2 regions of the Shinella sp. HY16 genome follow, and region 2 is predicted to be linked to the other one. Evidence: riboswitches for the same ligand, from Rfam matches in the RefSeq annotation. Region 2 holds a riboswitch; the other holds the start of a gene.
What was found. A riboswitch is a leader RNA that binds a small molecule or an ion and turns the genes downstream of it on or off. The one in region 2 is predicted to bind glycine.

Region 1 (4,229 bases), on a different contig from region 2:
TCCAGGATCCGCAGGTGACCGAGGAGGCCGTGCGCGCGCTTCAGGGTGAGGAGGTGTTCATGGCCGATGCCGAGCTTTTGAAGGGCAAGGTCAATTACGACACCTGGATCGATCGCTCCTTCTACGATGCTGCCGTCAAAAAGCTGGATGCCAGCAACTGATCTCCGGGCGCTTCCGCTTGTCTCCGGATTGCGGAAACGCTCTCTTCGTTTGTCTCCTTGCACGTCCGGCAAATCCGCTTCGCGCTCTCGCTGGAATTGCTCTATAGGATCGGACGGCGGCGTCTTGAACGCCGTCGCTTTTTTGTGATTGCGATGTCTTCCATTCCCTCACAGCCCATACCGCTCCACCGCACCCGCATCGTCCCGGCCGTCGTCGCCGTGGCGTTCTTCATGCAGATGCTCGACAGCACGATCATCGCGACGTCGCTGCCGGCGATGGCGAAGGCCTTCTCGACAGATGTCGTGGCGCTCAACATCGGCTTCACGGCCTATCTGCTTGCCATGGCCGTGTTCATTCCGCCGGCCGGCTGGCTTGCCGACCGGTTCGGCGCCCGCGAAGTTTTCGTGACGGCGATCGCACTTTTCACGCTTTCTTCCGTCGCCTGCGGCTTTTCCGGTTCGCTTGGCGAGTTCACCGCGGCGCGGCTCTTCCAAGGCGCATCCGCCGCACTGATGACGCCCGTCGGGCGCCAGCTCGTGCTGCGCGGCGCACCGAAGGCGGAGTTGGTGCGAGCGATCGCCACCATCACCTGGCCGGCGCTGATCGCGCCGGTGGTCGGGCCACTGATCGGCGCCTGGGTTACAACCCATGCCGGTTGGGAGTGGAATTTCTTCATCAACCTGCCGCTCGGCCTGCTCGGCGTGGTGCTCGTGCTGTTCTTCGTGCCGCAGGCGCCGGCCGAGGGCGCACGCCCCTTTGACCTGAAGGGCTTCGTGCTGACGGGAAGCGCGCTCGCCCTCACGCTTGCCGGCCTGGAGCTCTCCAGCGCGCCGACGGGCGGCGCCGGCACGCTTGCCGTTCTCGCCCTCGGCCTTGCCGCCGGCTGGGCTGCCATCCGCCATCTCCGGTGCGCGCCGCATGCGCTGCTCGACATGGCCGTGCTCAAGGTTCCGACTTTTGCCTTCGCGACGCTCTCGGCCGGTACTGCCGGGCGGCTTGCGGTCAATGCCACGCCCTTCCTGCTGCCGCTCCTGTTCCAGGTCGGCCTCGGTATGGACGCCGTCGAGACCGGCTCGCTCGTGCTCGTCTATTTCCTTGGCAACCTCCTGATGAAGAGCGTGACGACGCCGGCGCTGCGCCTTTTCGGCTTCCGTACGCTGCTCGTCGTCAACGGCCTTGTCGCTGCGCTGACGATCGGCGCCTTCGCCTTCGTCGACGGTAACACGCCGAGGCTGCTGCTCTTCGGGCTGCTGATCGCCTGCGGACTGTCCCGCTCTATGCAGTTCACCGCGCTGACGACGATCGCCTTTGCCGATGTCACACCCGCCCAGCGCAGCGCGGCGACCACCATCTCCGCCATGCTGCAGCAGCTTGCGCAGCTTCTCGGCGTCGCCGTTGCCGCCGCCGTCATCCGCCTTTCGGCCGCCCTTTTCCCCGAGGCCGCTGGCGGTGGCATGCTGGTGGATATCCGTGCCGCCTTCCTGTGCATCGCCGCCATCGGGCTGGTCTCGGCCCTGCGTTTCCTCGCGCTGCCTGCCGGTGCCGGGGCAGAAGTTTCGGGACATCGTCATCGCCCCTCTTGATTCTCCTCAAGATTGCGGTAGCCTGAGCGGGTTCGACAAGACTGCATGGGAGAGACCGGCTGCAAGGCCGGCGCCGACGGAGCAACCCCCCAGGAAACTCTCAGGCACAAGTGACCGTGCAGTTGAACGATCTGGAGAGAGACGCTGTGAGCGTCCACCGAAGGGGAAAGCCGTCGCGGCCATGCCGTGCGGGTAAACTCTCAGGTACCGTGACAGATTGGGGAAAACGCGGGCTCCGGCCCGTACCCTGATGTCATACGGAGCGAGAGACCTATATGCCCCATATCGCCGTTATCGGCGCCGGTATTACCGGCGTCACCACTGCCTATGCCCTTCTGGAACGTGGCTTCGACGTCACCGTGCTCGAAAGCCAGCGCTACGCTGCCATGGAAACCTCCTTTGCCAATGGCGGTCAGCTTTCCGCCAGCAATGCCGAGGTCTGGAACCATTGGTCCACCCTGTTCAAGGGTGTCAAATGGATGATGCGGAACGACGCGCCGCTGCTGATGAACCCGCGGCCGACATGGCACAAATATTCCTGGCTTGCCGAGTTCGTCTCGAACATCATGCGCTATCGCGACAACACGGTGGAAACGACCCGTCTGGCGATCGCCGCCCGGCAGCACCTCTTCTCCATCGCCGAGCGCGAAAACATCGATTTCGACCATGTGCGCCGCGGTATCCTGCACATCTACTGGGACAAGGCGAGCTTCGACCACGCCGCGAAGGTCAACGCCATGCTGACCGAGGGCGGGCTCGACCGCCGGGCGGTGACGGCCGAAGAGGTCAAGTCGATCGAGCCGACCCTGCACGGGGCCTTCCACGGCGGCTTCTACACGCCGTCGGATTCGACCGGCGACATCCACAAGTTCACCTCGGGCCTTGCGAAGGCCTGCCAGCGCCGTGGCGCCCGGTTCCTTTTCGATGCCCGCGTTACGGCGATCGGCAGAAACGGTGCATTCCGCATCAGCTATGCGACGGGTGAGGGCGCGGAGCGCCAGGTCGAGGCGGATGGCGTCGTCGTCTGCGCCGGCACGGCCAGCCGCCAGATTGCCGCCATGCTCGGCGACCGGGTCAATATCTATCCCGTCAAGGGCTACTCGATCACCGTGCATCTCGATGACGAGCGCAGCCAGGCGGCAGCCCCCTGGGTGAGCCTGCTCGACGACCGGGCGAAGATCGTGACCAGCCGTCTTGGCCCCGACCGTTTCCGCGTTGCCGGCACGGCTGAATTCAACGGCATGAACCGCGACATCCGCCACGACCGCGTCAAGCCGCTCGTCGACTGGACGCGCATGCTGTTTCCCGAGGCTGATACCAATCGTGTCGTGCCCTGGGCGGGCCTCCGCCCGATGATGCCCAACATGATGCCGCGGGTCGGCAAGGGGCGTCAGCCGGGTGTGTTCTACAACACCGGCCACGGCCACCTCGGCTGGACACTTTCGGCAGCGACCGCGCAGATGGTGACGGATACGATTGCCGGCGAAATGGCAGCAGACCGCGCCATCGCCGCCTGATAGAAGGGCAGCGAAGCTTTCGACAGTTCGGGTTCCGGCGATCCTTCGCCGGGACCTTTCGGAAAACAGGACCCTACGAGGACAGACATGGCCGAACTTACCCTTGCCGTCGCCAACAGCATCATCGCCGCCGCCCTGGAGGCGGGCGCTCAGGCTGGCCTCAAGCCGCTCACCGTGGCGGTGCTCGATGCCGGAGGGCACCTGAAGGCCTTCCAGAAGCAGGACGGTGCCTCCATGCTGCGCTATGAGATCGCTTTCGGCAAAGCCTATGGTTCGCTCGCCGTGGGCATGGGCTCACGCTGGCTGGACAAGAACGCGAAGGAGCGCCCGCACTTCATTGAAGGCCTGACCGCCGTCTCGGGTGGCAAGATCGTCGCCGTTCCCGGCGGCGTGCTGATCCGCGATGCCGCCGGGGCGCTGCTTGGTGCGGTCGGTATCACCGGAGATACCTCCGACAATGACGAGATCTGCGCGGTTGCCGGTATCAAGTCCGTGGGCCTCGTCGCCCAGGTCGATTGAGGCTTGCATCCTCAACGGTTGCCAAGTGGACGGTGGAGAGCGGAGATTGGCAAAGCGGGAAAAGAATGACGTTCTCCACCCGCATCCGTGCTGATTTCAGGGTTCTCCGAAATGACCGACCTGCTTGTAACCAATGTCCGGCCCGATGGCGGTGAGACTGCCGACATCCTGATCAAGGGCGGCAGGATCGTCGCCATCGGCGCGAACCTGCCGCGCGAGCCGGGCGTTCCCGCGCATGATGGCGGCAATGCAGTCGCCATCGCTCCCTTCGTCGAGCCGCATGTGCATCTCGACAAGATCCTCTGGGGCCTGCCATGGCACAGCATCAATGTGCCGCCCTCGCTGCGTGCGATGATCGACAACGAGGTCGAGATCCGCCAGAATCTGCCCTGGAGCACGGAGGAGCGCGCCGGCAACCTCATGCGGCAGTGCGTGGCCATGGGCTCGA
Region 2 (4,229 bases):
CTTTAGCGCAAGAACCGGCTGAGGGGAACCGTCTAGAATGCGCGGAAGGTCAGCGTCGTCAGCGAGCGCACGATGCCCGGAATGGAGGCGACGTGATCGTTGATGAACTTGCCGATATCCTCCTCGCTGTCGACATAGATTTTCAGGAGCAGATCGTAGTCGCCACTCGTCGAATAGAGCTCCGAAATGAGTTCCGTAGCGTAAAGCGCATCGGCAACTTCGTAGGTTTTGCCCGGAGCGCATTGCAATTGCACGAAAATCGGCTTCATCGGTCCTCCCGCGCCATCGGCGGCATGCTTGTTGCCGCCCGATTCCGGCGGCCTACAGTGCTTCTTATGACGGAATTCCGCCGGCAAAGGCAAGGCCGGCCGAAATTCGTACAGACCGTTAAAATTCGATGAAAATGCAACCCTTGCGGTTCATGTCTCGGAAAGGCGCAACTGTTAAATTGCGAGAACGAAACCAACACCGTAGAACGCCATGACACAGATCGTGACAGTTTCGCCGGCAACGGCCGCCTATGCATCACAAGGGATGCGGCTGCAGACGCGCGCGAACACGCTTTTCGAGGAACGCATCCACGCCTGGAGCCAGGACGCCAAGGTTCGGGGTGACGCCCGCGCGATCGCCGCGCTCAATGTCATCCAGCCGCCGGCCCTCGCGCTCGCGCTGATCACGGCGCCCGGAGGCACGCCGCAGGTAACGGTCGCCGAGGCGCAACGCCTCTATGACGAGAACGAACTGCCCGCCCTCCCGGAATCCGCCTGATCCTCCCCACAGAAACAGCCGTCCTCCGACCTCTGGCCCCCTCGGGGGCCTTTTCTTTGCAGCCCTCTCCCGGCCCTTTCCCGCTACGACAAAAATTCGCTTGGGAGCGACGCAACGCTCTTGCCAAAGCGCAGGCAACGCCGTTATCTGGAGGCAACCTCGCTGGGAGAAGCTGGCCGTCCGACCACGGGCATGGCCGGTGCCGAAGGAGCAACCGCCCCGGAAACTCTCAGGCAAAAGGACCAGCAAGGTGCCGTCGTAACTCTGGAGAGAAGCGTTTTTCGAGCGCTCGCCGAAGGGATAACAATCTCAGGCGAAGGGACAGAGGGGGCTCAGGAGAGCGGCGCGAGAGCGCCGGGATTGTGAGCCGGTGCCCGTTAAATCGTGGGCGCCACAAGACTGGAGGGCGCCTTTTGGACGAAACGTCTGAACTCAAGAAAACCCCGCTTCATGCGCTGAACGTTTCGCTCGGCGGACGCATGGTGCCGTTCGCCGGCTATGAGATGCCGGTGCAATACGCTGCCGGCGTGATGAAGGAGCATCTGCACACCCGCGGGGCCGCCGGCCTCTTCGACGTGTCCCATATGGGCCAGGTGACTGTGCGCGCCCGCTCCGGCGACAATGCCGACGCCGCTCGCGCGCTGGAGACGCTGGTGCCGGTCGACGTGCTCGGCCTCGGCGAAGGCCGCCAGCGCTATGCCCTTTTCACCAATGACGAAGGCGGCATCCAGGACGACCTGATGATCGCCAACCGCGGCGACCATTTCTACGTCGTCGTCAATGCTGCCTGCAAGGACGCGGATTTCGCCCATATGCAGGCGAAGATCGGCGATGTCTGCGAACTGACATTGCATGACGACCGCGCCCTCATCGCCCTGCAGGGCCCGCATGCCGAGGCCGTGCTTGCCGAACTCTGGGCGGACGTCTCCTCGATGCGCTTCATGGACGTGCGCGCCTGCGACCTGCACGATGCCGACTGCATCGTCTCGCGCTCGGGCTATACGGGTGAGGACGGTTTCGAGATTTCCATCCCCGCCAGCCTCGCCGAAGCGGTCTGTCGCCGCCTGCTCGACCATCCGGACGTGTTGCCGATCGGCCTTGGCGCGCGCGATTCGCTGCGTCTTGAAGCCGGCCTCTGCCTCTACGGCAACGACATCGACACGACGACGACGCCGGTGGAAGCCGGTCTCGAATGGGCGATCCAGAAGGTGCGCCGCACGGGTGGCGAGCGCGCCGGCGGTTTTCCGGGCGCCGCTGTTATCCTCGACCAGCTTGAGAACGGTGCCTCGCGCCGTCGTGTCGGCCTGAGGGCGGAAGGCCGGGCGCCGGTGCGCGGCGGTGCGGTGCTTGCCACCGACGCCGAGGGCGAGGATGTCGTCGGCACCGTCACGTCTGGCGGCTTCGGCCCGAATGCCGACGGCCCGGTGGCCATGGGTTACGTCACCAAGTCCGCGATCGCGCCCGGCACCCAGCTCTATGCCGGCGTGCGCGGAAAATTCCTGCCCGTCACCGTCGCGGCGATGCCCTTCGTCAAGAACACCTTCAAACGCTGACCAGCGAACAGATTTTCCCAGGAGAGGAACGAACATGCTGAAATTCACCGAAGAACACGAGTGGCTGAAGATCGAGGGCGGCGTCGCGACCGTCGGCATCACGCAGCACGCAGCCGAACAGCTCGGCGATCTCGTCTTCGTGGAACTGCCCGAGGTCGGCGCGACCTTCGAAAAAGGTGGCGATGCCGCGACCGTCGAAAGCGTCAAGGCCGCCTCCGACGTCTATTGTCCGCTTGACGGCGAGATCGTCGAGGTCAACGAAGCAATCACCGCCGATCCCTCTCTCGTCAACAGCGACCCGCAGGGCGCCGGCTGGTTCTTCAAGCTGAAGCTCGCCAACCCGTCCGATGCGGATGCGCTGCTCGACGAAGCCGCCTACAAGGAGCTTGTCGGCTGATGTCTCTCCCCAAGGATTTCGCCTTTACCGATTACCAGCCCTACGATTTCGCCAACCGTCGCCATATCGGCCCCTCGCCGAAGGAGATGGAGGCGATGCTGAAGGTGATCGGCTATGACAGCCTCGACGCGCTGATCGACGACACCGTGCCGAAATCGATCCGGCAGGAAAAGCCGCTCGAATGGGGCGCGGCGATGACCGAGCGCGAAGCGCTCGACAAGCTGCGCGAGACCGCCAACCGCAACAAGAAGCTCGTCTCGCTGATCGGCCAGGGCTACTACGGCACGATCACCCCGCCGGTCGTCCAGCGCAACATCCTGGAGAACCCCGCCTGGTACACGGCCTATACGCCCTACCAGCCGGAAATCAGCCAGGGCCGTCTTGAAGCGCTGCTCAACTATCAGACCATGGTCTGCGACCTGACCGGCCTCGATGTCGCCAACGCCTCGCTGCTCGATGAAGCGACGGCCGCCGCCGAAGCCATGGCCATGGCCGAGCGCGTCTCGAAGTCGAAGGCAAAGGCCTTCTTCGTCGACGAGAACTGCCACCCGCAGACCATCGCGCTCCTGAAGACCCGTTCCGAGCCACTTGGCTGGAGCGTCATCGTCGGCGACCCCTTCACCGATCTCGACCCCGTCGACGTGTTCGGCGCGATCTTCCAGTATCCCGGCACCTACGGTCATGTGCGTGACTTCTCGGGCCTCATCTCGCGTCTGCACCAGACCGGCGCCATCGCCGTCGTCGCGGCCGATCCGCTGGCCCTCGCCCTCCTGAAATCGCCCGGCGACATGGATGCGGATATCGCCATCGGCTGCACCCAGCGTTTCGGCGTGCCGGTCGGTTACGGCGGGCCGCATGCGGCCTATATGGCGGTCAAGGACGCCTACAAGCGCTCCATGCCCGGTCGCCTCGTCGGCGTTTCCATCGACGCGCGCGGCAACCGCGCCTACCGCCTGTCGCTGCAGACCCGCGAACAGCACATCCGCCGCGAGAAGGCGACGTCGAACATCTGCACCGCGCAGGTGCTGCTCGCCGTCATGGCCTCCATGTATGCCGTCTTCCACGGCCCGCAGGGCCTGAAGGCGATCGCGCAGAGCGTGCACCAGAAGACCGTGCGCCTCGCCAAGGGCCTCGAGAAGCTGGGTTACACGGTCGATCCCGAGGTCTTCTTCGACACGATCACCGTGCATGTCGGCAAGTTGCAGGGCATCATCCTGAAGACCGCTGTCGCGGAAGAGGTCAACCTTCGCAAGATCGGTGACGACCGCATCGGCATCAGTCTCGACGAGCGCTCGCGCCCCGTCACGCTGGAAGCCGTCTGGCGCGCCTTCGGCGGCGATTTCGAGGTGGCGGAGTTCGAGCCGGACTACCGCCTGCCGGAAGACCTGCTGCGTACCAGCGAATACCTGACGCATCCGATCTTCCACATGAACCGCGCGGAAAGCGAGATGGTGCGCTACATCCGCCGCCTCTCCGACCGCGACCTCGCGCTCGACCGCGCGATGATTCCG

Region 1: it holds a riboswitch for glycine, as region 2 does, so the genes downstream of both, K0P03_RS32240 (D-amino acid dehydrogenase) here and gcvT (glycine cleavage system aminomethyltransferase GcvT) in region 2, are expected to answer to the same signal.

Annotation. Positions count from the first base shown of each region.
Region 1 is NZ_JAHYXL010000006.1:118,151-122,379, forward strand. Features, by position in the region: gene K0P03_RS32230 (aliphatic sulfonate ABC transporter substrate-binding protein) at 1-161, shown strand, start outside; gene K0P03_RS32235 (MFS transporter) at 315-1,745, shown strand; glycine riboswitch at 1,782-1,872, shown strand; gene K0P03_RS32240 (D-amino acid dehydrogenase) at 2,021-3,262, shown strand; gene K0P03_RS32245 (GlcG/HbpS family heme-binding protein) at 3,350-3,781, shown strand; gene K0P03_RS32250 (amidohydrolase family protein) at 3,893-4,229, shown strand, end outside.
Region 2 is NZ_JAHYXL010000001.1:1,694,137-1,698,365, reverse strand. Features, by position in the region: gene K0P03_RS08670 (Lrp/AsnC ligand binding domain-containing protein) at 33-269, opposite strand; gene K0P03_RS08665 (hypothetical protein) at 481-768, shown strand; glycine riboswitch at 922-1,023, shown strand; gene gcvT (glycine cleavage system aminomethyltransferase GcvT) at 1,182-2,321, shown strand; gene gcvH (glycine cleavage system protein GcvH) at 2,356-2,718, shown strand; gene gcvP (aminomethyl-transferring glycine dehydrogenase) at 2,718-4,229, shown strand, end outside.